One region of the Mojavia sp. genome, then DNA from elsewhere that is predicted to be linked to it. Evidence: riboswitches for the same ligand, from Rfam matches in the RefSeq annotation. Region 1 holds a riboswitch; the other holds the start of a gene.
What was found. A riboswitch is a leader RNA that binds a small molecule or an ion and turns the genes downstream of it on or off. The one in region 1 is predicted to bind cyclic di-AMP.
Positions count from the first base shown of each region.

Region 1 (10,260 bases):
AAATGGCGCACAATCATTAACGGGAACGTATCCCACAGTAATATCGGGTTTTTCTAAGTCTTGGGATCTAACTACTGGCTCTACTGCTAAAGCTTCTTCCGTCAATCCTTTAGCGCCAGTATTTCCTGAAATTGCACATGATGACAGCGCCATTCCCGCTGTCGTTGCTCCCATTCCTAATAAAAAGTCGCGTCGAGTCCAGTTATTGTGATTAGTATCACCCATTTCTGTAGCTCCAATGGTGATTAATTTAGTAGTAAGCTCACGCAGAGTCTCGCTGTATCTTACTGTTTTGCTTTCAATCAATTTTTATCATTTAGAAGCTATGGGGCGGCGAGTTACTAATTCTTGAAGTTTGCCCACAGCATAATCAAGAATTAACCCAGTTATACCAATTACCAGCACTGCTAAAAAAACTGAACTCAGATTTAAACGGCTCCATTCATCCCAAACAAAAAAGCCAATTCCAATACCACCTGTGAGCATTTCCACAGCTACAATTACTAACCAAGCAATCCCTAAGCTAATACGTAAACCTGTAAAAATATAAGGCAAACTTGCAGGCCAAATAATTTTTGTAATCCGCCGCCAACGGGGTATTTCTAGGACTCGTGCCACATCTAAATAATCTTGAGGTACGCTAGAAACTCCTAAAGCAGTATTAATAATTGTTGGCCATAAAGAGGTTATAAAAATTACGAAAATGGCTGAAGGATCTGCCAGATGGAATATAGATAAGGAAATAGGCAGCCAAGCTAAAGGCGATACGGGTTTAAAAATTTGGATCACAGGATTCAACGCCAGCATTGCCGATTTAGACATACCAATGAGAAATCCTAAAGGAATAGCTACAACTGCACCTAACACAAAACCTATTAATACCCGTCGCAGACTGGCTATCAACAACCAACCAATTCCCAAGTTGCCAGGGCCTCGCTCATAAAACGGGTTGAAGATATAATCCAGATTAGCAACTAGCGCCTCCGGCGGAGTGGGCATCAATTCGTGATTGGCAAGCGCCACAACCCACCACAGTACGATTATCCCCAAAAACCCCAAGGCGGGCAAAAAGAATACATCCCTGGCAATTACAGGTTTTGCTTTTTTCCACGCCGCTTGACTGGCGATCGCAGCGATCGCTGCTAAATTTAGTTGAAATATCATCTACAACCTCAACAGATGTAAGCACGGGTACAATAATCCGAGCAGTACCAGCCTTGGACACTGATGAGATTACAAAAATGTGATCTCTTCAGTCTCCTCTCAATGCCTACGAAGTTAGCTGACGGGCTAGGGCTGAGAGATGCCCCTCTTCTAAAGGATCAAATGTGATTCCACATTTATCCTTTTTATAAAGATACGCCCCACAATTTGGTTCCTCCGCTCCAGCGTTACGCACCGCGATGTGCTGGATTAGGCTGACTTACTCTAATTTTGCACAATATAACACGATTGCTCAGTAAAAACATACCTCCTGAGATTAAACCTGTTGATTTAAATACCGAAATATATTAGCTATTTTAAGTATTTGGTAATCTCTGGGTTTATATATTTAGCCGTGCTACCTAGCGAATCTCCTGCCTGGAGAGGTACACAACGCTAAATAGTCAAGTATCAACAGAGTTGTACTTTTAGCTATTTTGTTGTGTTTAAGTTAAATATAATACATTCTATCTTAAGACATACGGTTTTAGTAATCAAGTTAAGCTCATCCCACCCTATGAGTGGGATTTCGCGTCCAAGTGGGAAAAGGGCATGGGGCATGGGGAAGAATCACCAATGCCCGATCGCGCCAGTTGCCTCAAGTCCGGAAACCCGCTCACGACACTGGCTCCCCAATGCCCCAAGCCAAGGGGAAGATTCATCCTACCCCTCTTGTTGGAGTGGGCTTTATCGCCGACTTTCGGTAATTCAGCGGTTGATAAGTAAATCAAGTAAAATCTATATCTTTTGGTAGTTTTGTTTTATTCTTAATTTTGTAATTTTGACACCGCTCTTGATAGACTAATTGCATCTGGAATTTTAAACATCTATCTATTTGTAATATTTAAGATAATGGATTTTAGTCAATTACTGGCTGAAAAAACTGAATCTATCCTTCAAAAGTGGGTGGAAGAGGTTCGTCAAGATAGGCATATTGAAAGTGCTGATGACTTATCTTACACAGCAATAAGAAATCATCTGCCTGAGGTTATTAAAGCGATGGTAACAGTGCTTTCTAAATCTCAAGGTAATGATGTTAAATCAATAGTTGTTGCTAGTTGGGAGCATGGAATACTCCGGGCAGAACAAGGCTTTGACCCATCAGAAATTGCGCGAGAATATCATTTGCTAAGAACAGTTATATTTGAAACTATAGAAACATATTTATTGCAGGGAACACCAGCAGAAATCATTCGTGCTATGCGTTTGATTGATACTGTGATTGATGAAGCGATCGCCCGGTGTTTTAATAGTTATTTTGAGGCAAGTTTGCGAGAACTACAGCAACTATATTTGTCGCTTAGGCTGCATAATGAAGAATTAAATCGCTTAGTTAGCAGTAATCAAGATAATCTTTCCCAACTAGCCCACGAATTAAAAAGTCCTCTAACTTCAATTATTGGCTACTCGGATCTATTTTTGCGCCAACAACGACAGCAAACTGCGGTAATAGAGAACTATATAAATGTAGAACATATTGAGCGCGTGTTACGTAATGGTAGGCACCTACTGCGGCTAATCAACGATGTATTAGAACTCTCACGATATGATGCAGGAAAGATAATGCCTGAACCAGCACCTACAGATGTACGTGAATTAATTAGCAATGTCTGTGAAATGTTGGAACCTTTAGCTAGAGAGAAAAATTTAGAAATTGTAGTTGATTGCGATGGCTTCGCCAACGCCAAAGGCGAACGCGCTTGCGAAGAAGTAATTACAGATGCTTTGCAATTACAACAAATAGTCACAAATCTAGTTAGCAATGCGATTCGCTACACAGAATCAGGAACTATAAATATAAACTGTGAGGTATTGCAAAATCCAGAATCAGCAATCCCCTCACACTTTGTAATTGCAGTTGCTGACACCGGAATTGGTATTACACCAGAAAACCAAACCCGAATCTTTGAACCGTACTTTCGAGTAGGTTCTAGCGATATGTCTTACCTTCCCGAAAGCACTGGACTAGGGTTAGCAATAGTTTTACGACTAGTAAAACTACTGCAAGGAGAAATTAATTTAGTTTCTCAGGTAGGAGTTGGTTCCACTTTCTCTGTGACTTTGCCTTTGCAATTGAAAATTTAAAATAGCTAATTATACCGCAAAGGTGCAACTCCTTTGCGCTAAATAAAAAATCATCTTTACAACAACCCTTGTTTTTTTAACTTAGCTAGTGCATCCTCAGCCGCAGCTTTCTCAGCAGTTTTCTTGTTGCGTCCCTTACCTTCTCCATACACTTTTTCATCCACAAAAACTTGTGCTAAAAACTCTGGTGCATGAGATAAACCACCGATTTGCACTGTGACATATTTGGGGGGAGTTGGGGTGATATTACATTGCACCCATTCTTGAAAGCGATTTTTTGAGTCTACATTAGAGCGAATTATAACAATATTTTCAGATACTGAATCAAACAGTGGTTCTATAATTGCACGAACTGCTTCAATATTAGAATCGTTATCTAGATAGTAAGCGGCAATGACAGCTTCAAAGGTACTGCTGAGTAAATTGGGGTTATAGTATCCTCCATCTTGAATAGCACCTTTTCCTAAACGCATCTTAAAGTTTAAATCTACCTCTTCGGCAAACTTTGCCAATTGCTTCTCATCTACCAGCGCCGAACGCCGCCGTGTTAATTCATCTTCTCCCTTTTCTGGATGACGATGATAGAGGTAATCCCCACTTAAGTAATTCAGTAAAGCATCACCAAGAAACTCTAGACGTTCATTGTGTTCACCTTCTCCTGGGTTCTCATGAACATAAGAACGGTGAGTAAGCGCACGACGCAGAAGTTTTTCATCGCGGAATGTTAGAAGTTTATGCATTTTGATGATTTGGCTTGTTGCAGAAATAGATTGTTGGGTAATTATGCAGGTTTGATTATCTTTAAACATGAAAAAACCGCGAATAGCGGTGTTTTATAAAACCTAGTTGTTTTGCTCAACTAGGTTCTCAAAAGCAAGTTCAAGCAGCAACTTTGTCTAACTCATGTAAAAACAATTGTTGATTCTGCCTTGTGACTTTCCCATCCTTTACAGCAGCATCAACAAACTGACTAAATTTTTTAAATTTATTGCCTTTAGATGTACAAATAGAAGAAACTCCCTGATATTTAGGGCAAAGCTGACGCATCAATTTGTCAATGCAGCCAAATGCCGTAGGCTTATTTTGACTTAAGGCAGTTTTGATAGCTGCAATCAAGTAATCTTTAGCCTCATTGTAATTAATTTGAGAATCAACAGCAGTGTTTTGAGTTTGAGCCTTATTACCAACTAACTCACGTAACTCCTCTACAAAACGAAATTCATCAGCAAGCTCTTTTAGTTTTTGTTTTACATTACCTATTTGAGCAAAAATGATAACCTGTTTACCTAATTTTTGCAGATTCCGAACCAATTTCACAAAGTCTCCATCTCCAGATATAAGAATAACTATGTCTGGAGATACATTGCTGTGAATATCTTCAAGACAGTCAGCTATTAATTGATTGTCTGCACTGTTTTTAAGAGGGCAAGGAACATCAAGACACTTAAAATCAAGATTAGCTATACTATTCCTTGCAGCAGCTTGATCTGCACACTGCGAATTATAATAAACGTTTTTACAAATTAAACGTCCTTTGCATTTGGAAAAGTCCAATAACAGTTTGACTGTATCTAGGCTTAATTTAGTATTCTGATAATCCCAATAGATGGAAACTAAACGCTTCTGCTGATTTATTTGTCCGTTTGAGGCTAGATGAGCAACCATTTTCATTGTTCCAGTATTTTAGTGAACTGGACAGCTTCAACAGATAATACATCTAAAATATATTTGTACTAAAAATTGCTTTAATAGTACAACGTCTCACTATTACAAGCTGAATTAGTTTCAGTCTCAGTTATAGAATTCCTACTTTAACTGCTGCATTTCGCGTTTACTTCCGGATGAACATTTAGATAAATAATCTTTTTGTTCTTGGACTCTAAATTTATAGAAGTCTTAAAGTAACATTCAGCTAAATAATCAGCCGAAGGTAAACAAGAAATATAGCAGGTAAAATAGGAATTATACCGCTGAGACAGCTACCAATACTTGCACCTGAGAGTTTTACTTTAGAGCGCAGTTGTTTTGCTGTCTAAATATAGACTTACACAACTGAATACGGTTGTCAATATATTTTTTAGTAAATAATAATACAGCATTTTGACTACAGTACATTACCCCCCTACACTTAAGCTTCAAGAGTAGGTCATTTGTTCAAAAATCAAATCGGATTCCTATATATCAACTTGAATAATTAAACTAAAGTCTTTTCTCAGTTTTCACACTGATAAATAATTTACAGCTTACTTTCTGCGATCGCACTATACAAAATGCCTAATATTTTTTTAATATCATTGATATAATATTCACTCAAATCAATCGAAACTATATTTCCTTCAAGCTTCATAAATTGCCAGATAGTACCGATAGTAACAGCACCATATATAGCCTTGATTTGATTTTGACTTTTCTCGTTAAAAAATTGGGCAGCTACCATTTCGGCAATACATTGTGCTAAACCAGACCTTAAGTTTTCCTTTTTGCTCTCTACAAGGACAATCACCGGGCTGCGTACAAGCAACTGCTCGGAAGACAGGCTTAAGATAAAATCACAAAAACCATTTAGCCCACGTTGGCTATCAACAGTAAAATCGACTCCAGAAAACAAACTGATTTCATAATTAAATTTGCGTCTAATTTCTAATAAAATCGGGCTAATTATCATTTCGCTACGAGCTTTATCGGAACTGATAGCTACGGCTAAGTCAACATTTTCTCTAAGAATTGTAGATAATAAATCACTACATTCTTGCTCCTGTACACTTGCAAACATTCCAGATGACTCGTGGATAATTAAACCAAAAGTATCGATGATATTAGCAAGTTTGAAATCACTATAAGCCATAAAATATTAATAATTCAGTTTTGGCGGGAATATCTTACTTAAATCAACAGATAAATCAGGTAAGCCCGGTAAAGATATTATTTGATCGGGTAAAATAATTCGTTTATTTGCATAACCAGATTTACCTAAACTATCCTGATAGGGTTCGCTGTAACATTCCAAATGATTATCAAATAAATTGAATATCCAATAATGAGAAATTCCAGCTTTAGCATAAAGGGGAATTTTCACAACTTGGTCATAATCTAAAGAAGAATCTGAAACCTCTACGACCAGTAACACATCAGTAGGTGCAGGGTGAGCGGATAGATAATCATCAGATCGGTTTTGGAGAATAGCAAAATCTGGTTCAGGTTCGCTGTTAGGAGGTAACGTAACTGGGGCTTGAGATTGCAAAGTTGCCCTATCTCCTACAAGTTTTGGGAGTTCTTTCCATAACCTTCGCAAACAAGTTTCATGTGGTCTACCCTTTGATACCATTTGGATGATTTCTCCGTTGATTAATTCAATATGGTCATCCTCATGGAAAAAGCCCAATTCTGTAAGTCTGTGATATTCGTCTAAAGTGAAGCGTTTAGCTTGAGCAATACTCATACATTTTGCTCCCTTGGGGAAACTTGTCACAACACTTATTCTAAATGTGCCAGAACATTGATATGCTAAGAGCCGAGACTAGCTATTTTGCAAACAATGCCTGCGCCTACTATTAACCCTACAATCACTTCTTTTCCCCTAACAGCCGTAGTTGGGCAAGAAGCAATTAAATTAGCTTTACTTTTAGCAGCAGTCGATCCTGGGTTGGGGGGAGTAGCGATCGCAGGTCGTCGCGGTACGGCAAAATCTGTGATGGCTCGTGCAATCCATGCTCTGCTACCACCGATTGAAGTTGTTCAAGGCTCAATCAGCAATTGCGACCCTAATCACCCAGAAGATTGGGATGACAAACTTTTAGCAGAATACGCAGATAAAGATATTCAAGATGTTCCCACCGAAATTATCCCTGCACCTTTTGTGCAAATTCCTCTAGGAGTGACAGAAGACCGACTCCTGGGTTCTGTGGATGTGGAACAGTCAGTAAAACAAGGAGACACTGTATTTCAGCCTGGGTTACTCGCCACAGCCAACCGGGGTGTCTTATATGTGGACGAAATTAACTTACTAGATGACCAAATCAGCAATCAGCTACTGACAGTATTATCCGAGGGACGCAACCAAATAGAGCGAGAAGGCATAAGCTTTCAACATTCCTGCAAGTCACTGTTTATTGCCACCTATAACCCAGAAGAAGGAGCATTACGGGAGCATTTACTAGATAGAATTGCGATCGCCCTTTCAGCAGACGGTGTACTCGGCTTAGATCAAAGAGTACAAGCAGTAGAGCAAGCGATCGCTTACTCCCAGTCTCCCCAAGAGTTTCTTCAACAATATAATGAAGACTTAGACGCTCTCAAAACTCAAATAATCCTGGCGCGGGAATGGTTGAAAGATGTAACCATTACCCGCGAACAAATTGCTTATTTAGTAGATGAGGCACTTCGTGGCGGAGTCCAAGGACACCGTGCTGAGTTATTTGCTGTGCGAGTTGCCAAAGCCGCAGCAGCTTTGGAAGGACGCAATACAGTCAATGCTGAAGATTTGCGTCGTGCTGTAGAGTTGGTAATTGTACCACGGGCGACAATCGTGCAGACACCACCACCCGAACAAGCACCACCACCACCGCCACCTCCTCCCCCGCCTGAAGCTCAAGACGAATCAGAACAAGAACAAGACGAACAGGAAGAAGAGCAAGAGGAGCAAGAACAACAAGAACCACCAAGCATCCCGGAAGAATTTATTTTTGATCCGGAAGGGGTAATCCTCGATGACAGCGTGCTTTATTTTGCCCAAATGGCCAAGCGCCAAGGCAAATCTGGTAGTCGGAGTGTGATATTTTCCGAAGACCGAGGACGCTATATTAAGCCAATGTTGCCCAAAGGCAAAGTGAGACGAATTGCAGTAGATGCTACCTTGAGAGCTGCTGCTCCATATCAAAAAGCACGACGCGAAAGACACCCCGATCGCAAAGTAATTGTCGAACAAGGAGACATTCGCGCCAAGCGCTTGGTACGCAAAGCCGGGGCGCTAATAGTGTTTGTGGTAGATGCTTCTGGCTCTATGGCTCTAAATCGGATGCAGTCAGCTAAAGGTGCAGTAATGCAACTTTTAACCGAAGCTTATCAAAACCGCGACCAGGTGGCTTTAATCCCCTTCCGAGGAGAACAAGCAGAGGTGTTATTACCTCCAACACGTTCGATAGCCTTGGCACGTAACCGTTTGGAAAGGTTGCCTTGTGGCGGTGGTTCGCCCTTAGCTCATGGTTTAACCCAAGCTGTACGCGTTGGCTTGAATGCCCAAATGAGTGGAGATATTGGGCAAGTCGTGGTTGTAGCGATAACCGATGGGCGGGGCAATATTCCCTTAGCACGTTCTTTAGGTGAACAGCTAGAACCAGGTGAGAAGCCAGATATCAAAGCCGAATTGTTAGAAATTGCTGCTCGAATCCGAGCTTTGGGGATGCAACTATTAGTAATTGATACGGAGAGTAAATTTGTTTCTACTGGCTTTGCTAAGGAATTAGCGCAAACTGCGGGAGGTAAGTATTATCATTTGCCAAAAGCGACCGATAAAGCTATTGCTGCCATGACCAAAGGTGCGATCGCCGACTTAAAATCCCGATAATTAATTAGTAATAATTGGTCATACTGGAATTTTGAATTTTGAATTAATCAAGACCCTGTTGCAATCACCTGTGGTTGTAAACAACAAATGAGGTCTTGAATTCCCTTTTGCAGATATCGCGTTACCGTCATCGGACTGGTGCCAATTTTTTTAGCAGCATCTTTACGCGAAAGTTCTTTTAAGAATACTAATTCAACTGCCATGCGGGGCTTTTCTTCTAACAAACTTATTGCTCCTTGGAGTTGTTGCCGTTCTTCTTCTTGTTGTTGAAGAGTAGCAGAACGGGGACAAGGAAGCGCCTCACCCAAAGTTATTTGGCAATCAACATAGTTAGTTGCGGTCGCATCTAAACTCAAAGGCATCCGATTTTGAGCAGCTAATTTGGTTTCTTGCCATTCTTGCACAGATACACGAAGCTGGCTGGCAATTTCAGCATCTTTGGGAGGGCGACCTAAAGACATTGCTAATTCTTTACGTACCTTTTGCCCCTCATTATATAATTCTTGCCAACGACGGGGAATTTTTAAAAGTGTACTGCGATCGCGCAAAAAATGCAGCATCTCACCGCGAATATATGGAACAGCAAAGGAACTAAAAGCATATCCCTGGCTGGGATCAAAACGTTCAATTGCCCTAATTAAACCGAAATAACCGATTTGTTCTAAATCTTCATAAGGTTCATTACACTGATGGCTGAACTTATGAGCCATCTTTCTTACTAAGCCAGTATGTAGCTGTACAAGTTGATTACGCAGTTTAATAGAAGGATTCTGGTGGTATGAGTGCAACAGCTCTATACCATCAATTCGCACAGAGGACTCACTTGCTGCCATATAAAAATTCCTTTGGTGAAACTCCTTTTTCTGAAAAAATGGAGTTGCGTATATTGTCATCAAAGCTGTAATTATTTTCCTTAGACAACGTTGATTAAACCATCGTCGTTTTACTGAACTTGTGGGGGGTCTTACTCCACTTTTCAGTATTTATACGCATGATTTTGCTTCCTGATCTATTGCAGGTTAATTTTCTTTTATAGACAACAATTGCAGCGGCTCTTAATCTTTAGTTTGCCCAATAAACGCCAACTATTTATGCCAAAAAATGTACTATTTATCTAGCAAACATCTCTAATGCCGAGGGAAACATAGACCGATTTTGCATTAATCTCAGAAAAAAATTCGTCTAATTTGAATTCTTAATTAAAGTTTATAATTTCTGCACCACGGACAGAAAAATTACTCACAGCACGCATTGCTGCACCTAAGTAAGTTCATTGCTACTTTAGTACGAGGAGTACCAACGCCTAGTTAGTAGCTGGAAATATTGGTAAAAATGGAAATAATCAGGATGTTTATTGGAATCCGTTTTGAATTATGAGCAATACCAGCAATTTTCGTGACGCGATTCGT
Region 1 is NZ_JCACKA010000124.1:259,395-269,654, forward strand. It holds gene AC5JL8_RS34385 (ABC transporter substrate-binding protein) at 1-225, opposite strand, end outside; gene ntrB (nitrate ABC transporter permease) at 313-1,164, opposite strand; cyclic di-AMP (ydaO/yuaA leader) riboswitch at 1,253-1,430, opposite strand; gene AC5JL8_RS34395 (hypothetical protein) at 1,725-1,910, shown strand; gene AC5JL8_RS34400 (sensor histidine kinase) at 2,056-3,288, shown strand; gene rnc (ribonuclease III) at 3,345-4,028, opposite strand; gene AC5JL8_RS34410 (NYN domain-containing protein) at 4,168-4,959, opposite strand; gene AC5JL8_RS34415 (hypothetical protein) at 5,525-6,133, opposite strand; gene AC5JL8_RS34420 (Uma2 family endonuclease) at 6,140-6,727, opposite strand; gene bchD (magnesium chelatase ATPase subunit D) at 6,824-8,851, shown strand; gene AC5JL8_RS34430 (RNA polymerase sigma factor SigF) at 8,899-9,684, opposite strand; gene AC5JL8_RS34435 (Bax inhibitor-1/YccA family protein) at 10,225-10,260, shown strand, end outside.

Region 2 (10,260 bases), on a different contig from region 1:
CGAGGGCAGCTTTTGTCCATTCGCTATTTTGTCAGATTGAATTAAACAAGCCAGATAATTGCGAATCTGAATATATATCGGCGTTGGTGAGTTTCGATCTAAGAGAATGTTCACAGTGCGTCTGTTTTTTCAAAAGATGACTCAGGGCTATAGGCAATATAAAAGATTTTTCTTTGCCTGAACTGGTACAGTTGAGTTGATTTTAACTAGAACAGTTGAAAATACTGTGACTGTACTAGTTAAAAGTGGACAGTTCTGTACCTTCTCATAGAGATGTTAATCAGCGAATTTAAAAATATCTGATGCTCGATTAAGCCAAAAAGGATAATTCTGATGAAGATATTTGATAGATGGCCGCTACTGGAATCAAAACTCGCTCAAGCTTGGCACAATTTAGTTAGATTCGTCACAACCAGTTCTCAATTACAAGTTTGGCAAACTCATCTTGCTAATGGGAATTGTTCTTGGCACGCTTATGACCCGATGACTGGACGTAGTGCTTGTTTTGGTTCTGAAGCTGATATGCGAATCTGGATCGAAACGCAGTATTACATTAAGTAAGTTGCAGCTAAAATCAAATATTTACCGCATTCGTCCAGAAACACCTAACTTTTCACGGTAAGTCCTCAAACCGCTAAAGAACGTGGCTTTTTCCACAGACTAATTCTCAATAACTCTAAGTTAATGAAAATCGCTAAGGTAAAAATCAGGATTTGAGAAAAGCTGAAAATGTCGGTTTTCCAGATGCCGTGAAAAGTCAGCAGAAACACAGGGGCTGGCTCACCGCCATCCTAACAGTTTCACCGCATGAGGAAGCTAGCTTTGGGTAAAAACAGCCAGCATTATCTAAACCTTTCCGCAATCTCAGCTTTAACCATTTGAGGAAACAACTTGTTCGATTTGTTTGGATTGTTTAACGAGTCTTCTTCCCCAAGGTTTAAGTACTGAAATTGCAACTATAGCTATTAAGCAACTAATTTGGATTAGACTACCGATAATCACACCCTGTTGAGCAAGTCCATACATTGGATTTTGTAGCGCTTGTAGCCGTTGTGCTTGAGAAATTGCAGCACTGAATTAATCCCATAGAGTTCGTCTCCATTCAATGGATTTTTTTGATCGTGGCGATCGCCAAAGGATTTAAGAGTCCAAACTCCCTTGTAGGCTAAACACTCATGTATGGGTCATCTTACTAGTGCAAGCCAAAATTTTTGTAGTTTCTTAATTTGGCAAAGGTATTGGCTATATAATGCAGTTGCCTCAAAAAACGTTTTTGGGGAGACTAAATAGAAAAAATTTTAGGTGACGTGATGAAGGTTTCAAGAAAAATAAAAACGCTTTTCCTAAATATTGCTACAGGTTCACTTTTTGTCAGTACTTGTCTAATTGAGAAACCAGTATTAGCAGCTTCGATAGGCTTATGGAATATTTCATTACGCCCTTTTGTTAATGTTGAACCTGTATTCAATACAAAAATTGGAGTTAGTAATTTTACAGAATATCTAGGATACGCACCAGTATGCAACATATTCTGTCTTCCTTTTTTGATAAGGAGTTAACTCCAAAAGATATAGGGAAAATATTTAGCGTTGATAAAACCAATAATCCTAATTTTGATGAAATTGTAACAATTTTATCGAATGGAAGCGACAATGTAATTGAAGCTGGAGTAAGTACAGCAGTTGCGTTTGGGCAAGTTAACAGTTTTGAATCAATAGCTTTTAATAAGAAGAATGCTCCTTTTCCAGATTTTCAAGGTCAAACTATAACTAGTTTTGATTTATTTGTTAATGAAATTAATTCATCAGGGCTGAATCTCACCTTAAATGTCAATGGTTTCTCTAATAGCACGTCTGTTCCTGAACCATCTTTTGGCCTTGGTTCTCTAATTTTTAGCCTTTTTGGTGTTGGATTAACTCTTAAGCATAGGCTCAGGCAGAACTATCTAAGTAAAGCAAGATAAAAATAGTAGTCTTCACAACTGAAAAACACTCATATCAGCAATATTGAGGTTATTAAATTGACTCGAAACTCGCCAGAAGAGGACAAAGACAGGCACAGATAAGGGTAAGGGGGGCAAGCAGACAATGCTATCCAAATTTTTTCCCTTGTCCTCTTCCTCATCCCGCAAGCCACGTGCGGTAACACCCAAAAGTTTCAAGCCCCCGCTGAATCGGGAGATTTATTGGCTTGTAATCATGTGGGCACACAATAATGTTCTGATTACTTTCCAAGTCGTCCCCCTAATTCCTTGTCGCCGTCAATGCTGCACAGCTAGGATCTTTAGCTTCTGTAAGTAATATTATTAACAAAATATTTGTCACTTTGCTTACAGTCAATTTGCGTAATGACTGTTACTATTATAACTACTTCGGTTCAAAGTGCAGATAGATAATCCTTGTATGGTATTTTTATTGATTAGCACTCATTTATCTTGTTGGAAACTTGGGTGCTTTTGTTGACTGTGCAAACGGCTAAACGAACACACTACAACCAAACAATTCATTCCATCCACTGTACCCAATCGGGGGCAGCTGCAACCAACTGGCCAAATTTAAGAGGCTCAACCTCTTGTGAGAGCGAACGGCTAGCAGTAACTTCTAATAGGAGTGAATCAGGCGCAAAGAATTCATTCAATACTGTTGGACGAGGCAAACTACGATGATCAAATTTAGGATTCCATTGGCTGTAATTAAAGACTCGTAAACCATCTAGGCTAGAATGTACACTGGCTGAGACAAAATAAGGATGGTCATTATTCGCTCGCGATTGGCTTGTTAAGAGGGAAATCCGCGCTGCTGATGCAGTGAATCGAAACCGATGAAGATGGGTTTAAGAACCAATTCACGCCATCCACTCTACCCAATTGGGAGCTTCGGCCACTAACTGAGAGAACATCTGCGGCTGTGCCTCCTCAAATGCCAGCATCACCCCCCAACGCTCGTCAGTTGTGAGGGAACTGAGGAACTCTTTGACCGCTTCCACACCATTTTTCAATCGTTCCATAGCTAATGCAGCATAAGATTTAACCTGCTGCCACCATAAATCAATTGGATTGTCTTGTCCGTTCATATCCCCCAAATTATTACTTCCATTAGTGGGAAGGTTATAAGGTGATGATGTGTCACCAACTTGTATTGGTACATTTATATTATTAGTGACTGACACCAAATCAATTCAAAATTCAAAATTCAAAATTTAACATGGAGGTAATTAATTTTGCATTTTGAATTATTAATTTTAAATTCGGAGCGAAGCGACGTTACACCAACTCCCGATTTAACCACCTAGAGAAAATCCCATCTCGCCCATCGTCAGCAGGAAGAAACTTATATACACACTCCCGTTTTCCTCGTGGCCCCAACCGACCAACATAAGACAGCCTCAAATCGATTTTGTCGAGGAGCTTTTGTGCGATCGCTATGGGAGTAAATTTCTCGGTAATAGTCACATTCAGATAATTCTTGATGACATACCGATTCTCCACAGCCCTCGCCTTAAACTCCTGCATTTGTTCGTCAGACCCCCTCAACTGAACTTCAGGCGTGAGAAACTGCAACAGATTGAGGTTTTCCAGTAACAAAACAGAAGACAACATCTGCCCCTTGTTGAAATCAGGCTTCCAAATGCAATTTTCCCCAGCTTCCGCCATTCCCTTGGCTCGTTTGCCATCACGCTTAGTCAAGAATTCCCGCCCCAGCGTCAGATAATAGTGCAGCCGCAGTTGGGTATACCAGCCGTCATCATCCTTCTCCACCAATTCGGGTGTAACCTCAACTTCATAACGGTGGGATAATTCAGCTTTACGCTGCTGATGTCTTTCGGCTGGAGTTTTCGCTCGTTGGTTTTGCAGTTTCTTGAGTTGGGCATCAGATATATCATCAGAATCAGCGATTGCCTCCGGCACTGCGCTCCGCGCAATCGCCTTCAATTCACCAGAGTACAATTCATTTGATGCCGCCTTAACTTCCTTGATGATTTCCCCACCCTCATCAGAATCAGCATCAGGAGCATCAATAACGGTATACCCATCAGCCACCAATCCTCTCAACACAAACTCCTGATAGCGCTTCATTTCTACGTTAATCACACAAGCGCGCTTACCCCAGGCTTGTAAAGATTCGGGTTGGAAGTTGGAGTCGATGTAGCTGTAATCCTGATTATCCGCAGCTGACAAAAGAGCAATGTTAGCCTGGGTCGCAACGTGCTGACTCCGCAATAATCCACCAATAGAAGTTGAACCATTACCGACAGTCCCCATACCGTACCGACTAACCCAAATATGACGGTCAACAGTTTCCCTTAATCTCGCCAACAATTGAGCAAACTCCCGTGTTCGAGCCACAAATCAGTCGGCTTTCCACTGATTGGTTTAATCTGAAATTTTCTTACAGCACCCAAACTGATAGATGCAATGGCTGGGTTAATTCCCATAGATGGTTCATTGTCCGAATGCCAGCCGATAGAATCCTGGCCGCTGCGGTACTGATTGCCAATGACGATGCGGAAGCTGTAGCTGGTGGCAGCAGTAATCTTATCTCTGAGTTGGGCTAGTGGCTCTGTCCAGGGCAGGGGCTTCAAAAACACGCTATTGGAGTAGAGGTAATCACATCCTTTGTCACCATAAATGCACTCTAGCCGAGGCACAGGAATAATCTTGCCCACCATCCTGATGTGATTCTGCTGCCATTGGAGTTGTTTGCAGTGCTGGTATAGTTCGTTTGCCTCTTGGATAGTCAAAAAGTCGGGGTAATAGGTAACGGGTAAAACTGGGGCGGGTTCATCAAACAGATTGAGTTGTTGCATATTACTGTTCTCCCTGTGACCAGAGTTGTTTCAATGCTTCTTGTTTTGCTGCTTCTAAACGCTCTTGTTCTTCGGGCGACACCTCACCAATCAACTGCTGTACTTCCGTCCGTTGCTTGTGCTGAATCTGTTGGGTTGTGGCAGCTGGTAAGGCCAGTGATTTATCTTTTCCTTGCCCTGATGGCCGAAAGTTACGGCGGCGGAAGATATAGCGGAAGTGGCGCTTGTCTTGAGGGGATAGCTGACGCCATACCTCAGCATTCCAACCAGGGGGTATGAAGTCGGTTGATGGTGGTAGTATGTTTTGAATTTGGGATTGCAACTGAGCGATCGCCTTGCCTTGTTCTTCGATTACCGTGCTTTGCTGTTCTACTCTTTCCAAGAGTTGGGCAAGTAGTTCTGAGGTTTGCGGGGCTAACTCTGCTTCACGAGTTTTCACCGCGAAATAGTTTTGTGCGGCAGCTATTTCTGGTTTTCGTGAGTCCCCATTCATTGCTGTGAGATAGGGAGCAACGCGATTTTCTGAAGTCGAACAAAAACAAGTGACAATGCTCCACCCCAAGGCCAGGCGATCGCTAAAACATGAATTCAAGTAAAATGTATAAAATGTTCAGGCACTGCTGGGATTAAGGAAAGAATTAAAAATAGAGTTACAAAAATTGTCCCAACTGCCAGCTATCCATTGACATCGCAGATGTAACATAATCTCTGCGTTATCTGGAAGCCAAAATTTACTGTTCCCTTTCATGCGTAAGTTAACAGCTTGACGAATTAAACTTTCAACGGCACCGCTCCCAAGGGGTAGCTGATGGAGTGCGACTAAGTGATAGTTTAATAGTCGCCTACGGTAAGCTTTGAGAATATAATTACGTTCTCGCACCAAAATTTTACAACGCTCGTCAGTTGCTGTTGAAATAAATTCATCCATATACTTTGACATGACCAACTGTTAATATCTGCCTAGTATAATTACCATATTTTTTGATTTTCTGATTTGACAAACTTCTTGTTTGCTTGATTGCTATATCCACAGCTGACTGAGAGTGAGATAGTTTATTTAGTAAAACTGCTACACATTCTCCTGCTAAAGCTAATGCTGTATTTCTAATTTCTTCTTCTAATGCTTTAAAAGTCTGAGCCGACCATTCGCTCAGATTTTTAATTTCTAAAAGTTTCGTAACTTTTTGTTTAAAGTCTGACAGTGATTTGCTTAAATCTAAACTTGAATATATTTTTTCGTTCATGAAGTGTAGGCATTCCCTGTTTTGATATCAAATCTCAAAACTTTTACTCAAAGGGCATCCTACACTTTTTTGTCTCCATCAGAGAACTCAACAACCATAATAATAGAGTTATCTCAGTATTACTGAGGGATTAGCTATCTAACTAGTATCTATTTTACTAATTTACTGAACTTTCGGTTTAGCAATCGCCTCCTGTGGGGTGGAGCATCGTCACTCGTTTTTGTCCGACTGAGGAAAATCGCGTTGCTCCCTTTGAGATGATGTTTGGGGAATATCATGTGTGTCTGTGCATTGTCGAGAATAACACTATATTATTAGTGCCTGACATGAAATCAGAACCGTACGGAAGATTTTTGAATCTTTCTAACGATAGTGCAAGTTTTTTGAAAACTAACATAATATCAGGGTTAATGAACATAAGTTAGCAACAAGTAAGTGTGACACATACATAATTTACGTGTTCATGAACTTGACATTGTTAACTATGACAGTTAAGATGAGCAATAAAATTAAATCAGTCTGCCTAATCTCTTGTTTGTTCCAAAGACATTTATGTTGTATGGAGATAAACAAGGAGCGGAGGAACCAAATTCGGGGCGTATCTCTGGCAAAGTTTAAAGCAAAAGTGTGAAGAATCAACTTCATCCCACAAAGCTTGAATGATCTAGAGAAGGACATCTCTCAGTTCTAGTCCGTCAGCTAACTTCGTAGGCATTGGGAGGAGATTGAACGAGCAGCATAATTAAAATCAATGCTTTGTCTCGTCAGTATCCTTGGCTGGTAACTTTGCGCTTCGTTGTACCTGCCCTCGCTCCGGAGGCAAGGAAAATATAACTTGTGTTTCTGGTATCTGAGGCAGACTAGTTGCCTTGAGGTAAAATTTTACTATGTTTTTCAATAAAAACCATCATATTGTTTTGGTATCTGTTGATGGTGACCCTGCCGTGAAAATCGGTCAACAAGAAGCTGGTCGCCAAAGAGTAGAGGCTTATTTGAGTTGGTATAGTGTTGCCTCTGGGTTAAACAATCTCTACACTGATTTCCTGACTCAAAATCGGGTTCAATCTCAAAAACAACCTCAGATTGCAGCTTAATCTTTATTGACCTTTTTTGACTTGATTTGACTATTTGAAGGTGATTATTGCATCTACAAATAGTCACCAATAAACTACTTAACTAGTTAATTCAAAAGGAATCACATCCATGTTGAATATTGGGGATTATGCCTTGCATCAAGAAACAGGGCAATTTGGTCAAGTTCTTGGTTACGGACATCAAATCATTAATGGTGCTTATTTTACTACTTTGAAAGTTCATCTCAAAAATTATCAGGAAAATAGTGGTTACAGCTTCTTTGTAGAAGATGTGTACTCCACTTGGATGAAAGCAAAAAATTTATAAGCTCTTGGGAGGTGGAGTCACAACACTATCTCTCAAAAAACTGAAAGCATGAAGATTGTTAAGGAATTTAGGAGAAAAAATGTCCATTCAAAATCAGAATTCTTTGACTGATGTAAATCTTTTTCCTGAAACTGATTACAAGTTAATTGGAGAGTATGCGGGTCAAAAACTTTTACTCATTGGTAAAACCAATGGTTACGGCGATCCCATCGTAGCAACAAGCGCAACGCCTTGTGAGCCAAGCCGTGAAGAATTATATGCTTACGATCTCTATGAGTTAATGAAACATAGTCAAGAGCAACTCAAGATTACTGAGAAAATTTAGTAGTCTAAGTCAACAAGCTCACAGCTTCTAGCTGTGGGCTTTCAAGGTCGTAAATGTCCATAAAGAAAAAACGAAAAAACAAGGTGAGCGTTTCATTCCCCTTCAAGAGTCTGTTTGTGAGAATGGTATTCGCGGGCTTGAAATGCAGCGAGCGCAGTATGCAAAGTCAGATAGACGTGTTGGGAGCCAATCTTGTCTAAAAGCTGCGAGTGCTTTAGTTGTTTGTAAAGATCTTGTTTAACACGTGTCAATGCAAAGGTAATACCTTGAGCAGCTAGTTCACTGTGCAATTGGGCTAATGCGTCGATGGCAGTAATATCAACTTCAACAATTGCTTCTGTGTTTAATACAAACCACTCCACAGGAGTTTTTTCGGCTTCAATTGCCGACAATGCCCGGCGCTTGAAATTTTCGACATTGGCAAAGCAAAGGGGAGCGTCATAGCGATAAATGACTAAACCTGGGATAGTTTTGGCTCCTTGCCAATCTTCAATATCGTGTAATCCAGGTAAACCTGGCACTTCTCCCAAAACTGCATCGTGCGGACGTGCTACCCTGGCAAACAAATCAATCACAGATAAACCCACTGCAATACCAACCCCAACCAAAATATCAGTAAGTAGAACTCCAAAGATTGTGACCAAAGCCAAAAATAATTCGCTACGTCGAAATTGTGCCAATCTGAGAAATTCTGGAATTTCAATCAGTTTTGTAGCCGCATAGATAACAATCGCCCCTAATGCAGCTTTTGGAAACTGTGCCAACAACGGGCGTAGGAACAATAACACCAAGATAACTACAATCAAAGCAACTAAAGAGAATGCTTGACTTTTGCTCCCTAATGAGTCAGCAATTGCAGTGCGGCTACCACTACTACTAATTGGAAAACCTTGCATTAATCCGTTTCCCAGATTTGAGGTTCCAAGTGCCAACAGTTCTTGATTAGCGTCAATTTTGTAGTGATTACGGTTAGCAAATGCTCTTGCTGTCAGTACATTATCTGAATACCCAACAATCGCAATTCCAACAGCCGAAGCAATGAGTGTGGAGAATTCCTGAGCCGATAATTTGGGGAAAGCCAAATGAGGTAAGCCTGCTGGAATCTCGCCAACTACGGCTACTCCTTGTTGGTCGAGATCGAATACAGCTACGCTAGCCGTTGCTAATAAGACTGCAAACAATGGCCCAGGCACAGTTGCAAAGCATCGCTGAATTATGAATAAAAAAGCTAAGACTATAGCTGCTAATATCAAGGTTGGCTGATGAATTTGATCTAGCTTGCTGAAGAATTCACCTACTTCTCCAAAAACAGTATTTGCCTCAATGTCAATGCCAGCAATTTTGCCTAACTGCCCTGTAATCATAATTATGGCAACCCCTGCCATATAACCAATCAGAATCGGTTTAGACAGCAAATCTGCTAAAAATCCCAAGCGAGCAATGTAGCCAATGATGCATACAATCCCAACAATGAAAGCTAGCCCAGAAGCCAGCGTTGCATAATTAGTACCATTAGATGCCACCAAAGGAGCGAGCGCTGCCGCTGTCATTACCGCCGTCGTCGATTCTGGCCCGACCGAGAGTTGAGGTGAAGAACCCAACACTGCATAAATAATCATTGGTGGCAGAATTGCCCACAATCCTACTACAGGTTGCACCCCGGCCAACTCCCCATAAGCCATACACTGCGGAATTAAATAAGCAGCTACCGTTACACCTGCCAGTAAATCAGGGAGCAACCATGCTCGCTGGTAAGACAGCAACCGTTTTAACCCTGGTATGCCTGGTAAGGTTACTTGATGCTTTTTCAACATAGCCAACCTAAGTCAGACTGAAATTTCGTTTAAGAAGATATTAACTAGTTTAAGAGAAAGTTAAGAAAAAACGAAAAATCAAAGAAGTCCTAATAGTCTGATAACCTAAAATTGCGCTTGTAAAGGCAAGCTCTTGAGGCTGGAGGAAATAGCTTGCTTTAGGGGCTTCCAAATAAAAAAATATCCCATCGCTTTGACGGCAGGGGGCAGCGAGCAGGGGGAGGGAAAGTCGTTTTAATTGCAGGAATTGAATAATTTATTTTTTGGAGTTCCCTTATTAGCAATAATTTTTACTACCTGTTCCCAGGGCTTGCTACTACGCGCTCTTGCTCTTTTGTGTCGCAAACTACTATAGATGATGCAACAGCCTTGGAGCTACACCACCACAGACCTACAACCGTCCGCAAAGTTAACTCCAACCATCCAGTTCCCCAAATATCGATTCGGTGAACGGCTCACCATCAGCAACACTAATAGCATCACCAAGGGAGGAAACAAGCTCAGGCGTAGAATTTACCCGCACACGCCGCTCAAAGGCGCAATCTCAGCCTCATCCATTTCAGTGTTAATCCAATCAACCTTAACAACTTTGGGGCATCGCTTGAACTTGTATCTCACTCATAACCTATTCATAACCAATCTGTGAGCAACAATCCGGTAGTCTAAATTG
Region 2 is NZ_JCACKA010000118.1:1,211-11,470, forward strand. It holds gene AC5JL8_RS32435 (GntR family transcriptional regulator) at 1-114, opposite strand, end outside; gene AC5JL8_RS32440 (hypothetical protein) at 334-561, shown strand; gene AC5JL8_RS32445 (hypothetical protein) at 1,520-1,963, shown strand; gene AC5JL8_RS32450 (hypothetical protein) at 2,845-3,168, opposite strand; gene AC5JL8_RS32455 (hypothetical protein) at 3,263-4,345, opposite strand; gene AC5JL8_RS32460 (alpha-ketoglutarate-dependent dioxygenase AlkB family protein) at 4,303-4,806, opposite strand; gene AC5JL8_RS32465 (hypothetical protein) at 4,808-5,398, opposite strand; partial or broken gene AC5JL8_RS32470 (ISLre2 family transposase) at 5,417-5,734, opposite strand; gene AC5JL8_RS32475 (hypothetical protein) at 5,727-6,050, opposite strand; cyclic di-AMP (ydaO/yuaA leader) riboswitch at 6,594-6,779, shown strand; gene AC5JL8_RS32480 (hypothetical protein) at 6,938-7,144, shown strand; gene AC5JL8_RS32485 (hypothetical protein) at 7,254-7,451, shown strand; gene AC5JL8_RS32490 (hypothetical protein) at 7,531-7,776, shown strand; gene AC5JL8_RS32495 (SLC26/SulP family anion transporter) at 7,869-9,590, opposite strand.
Region 2: another riboswitch for cyclic di-AMP. It lies ahead of AC5JL8_RS32480 (hypothetical protein); the one in region 1 lies ahead of ntrB (nitrate ABC transporter permease).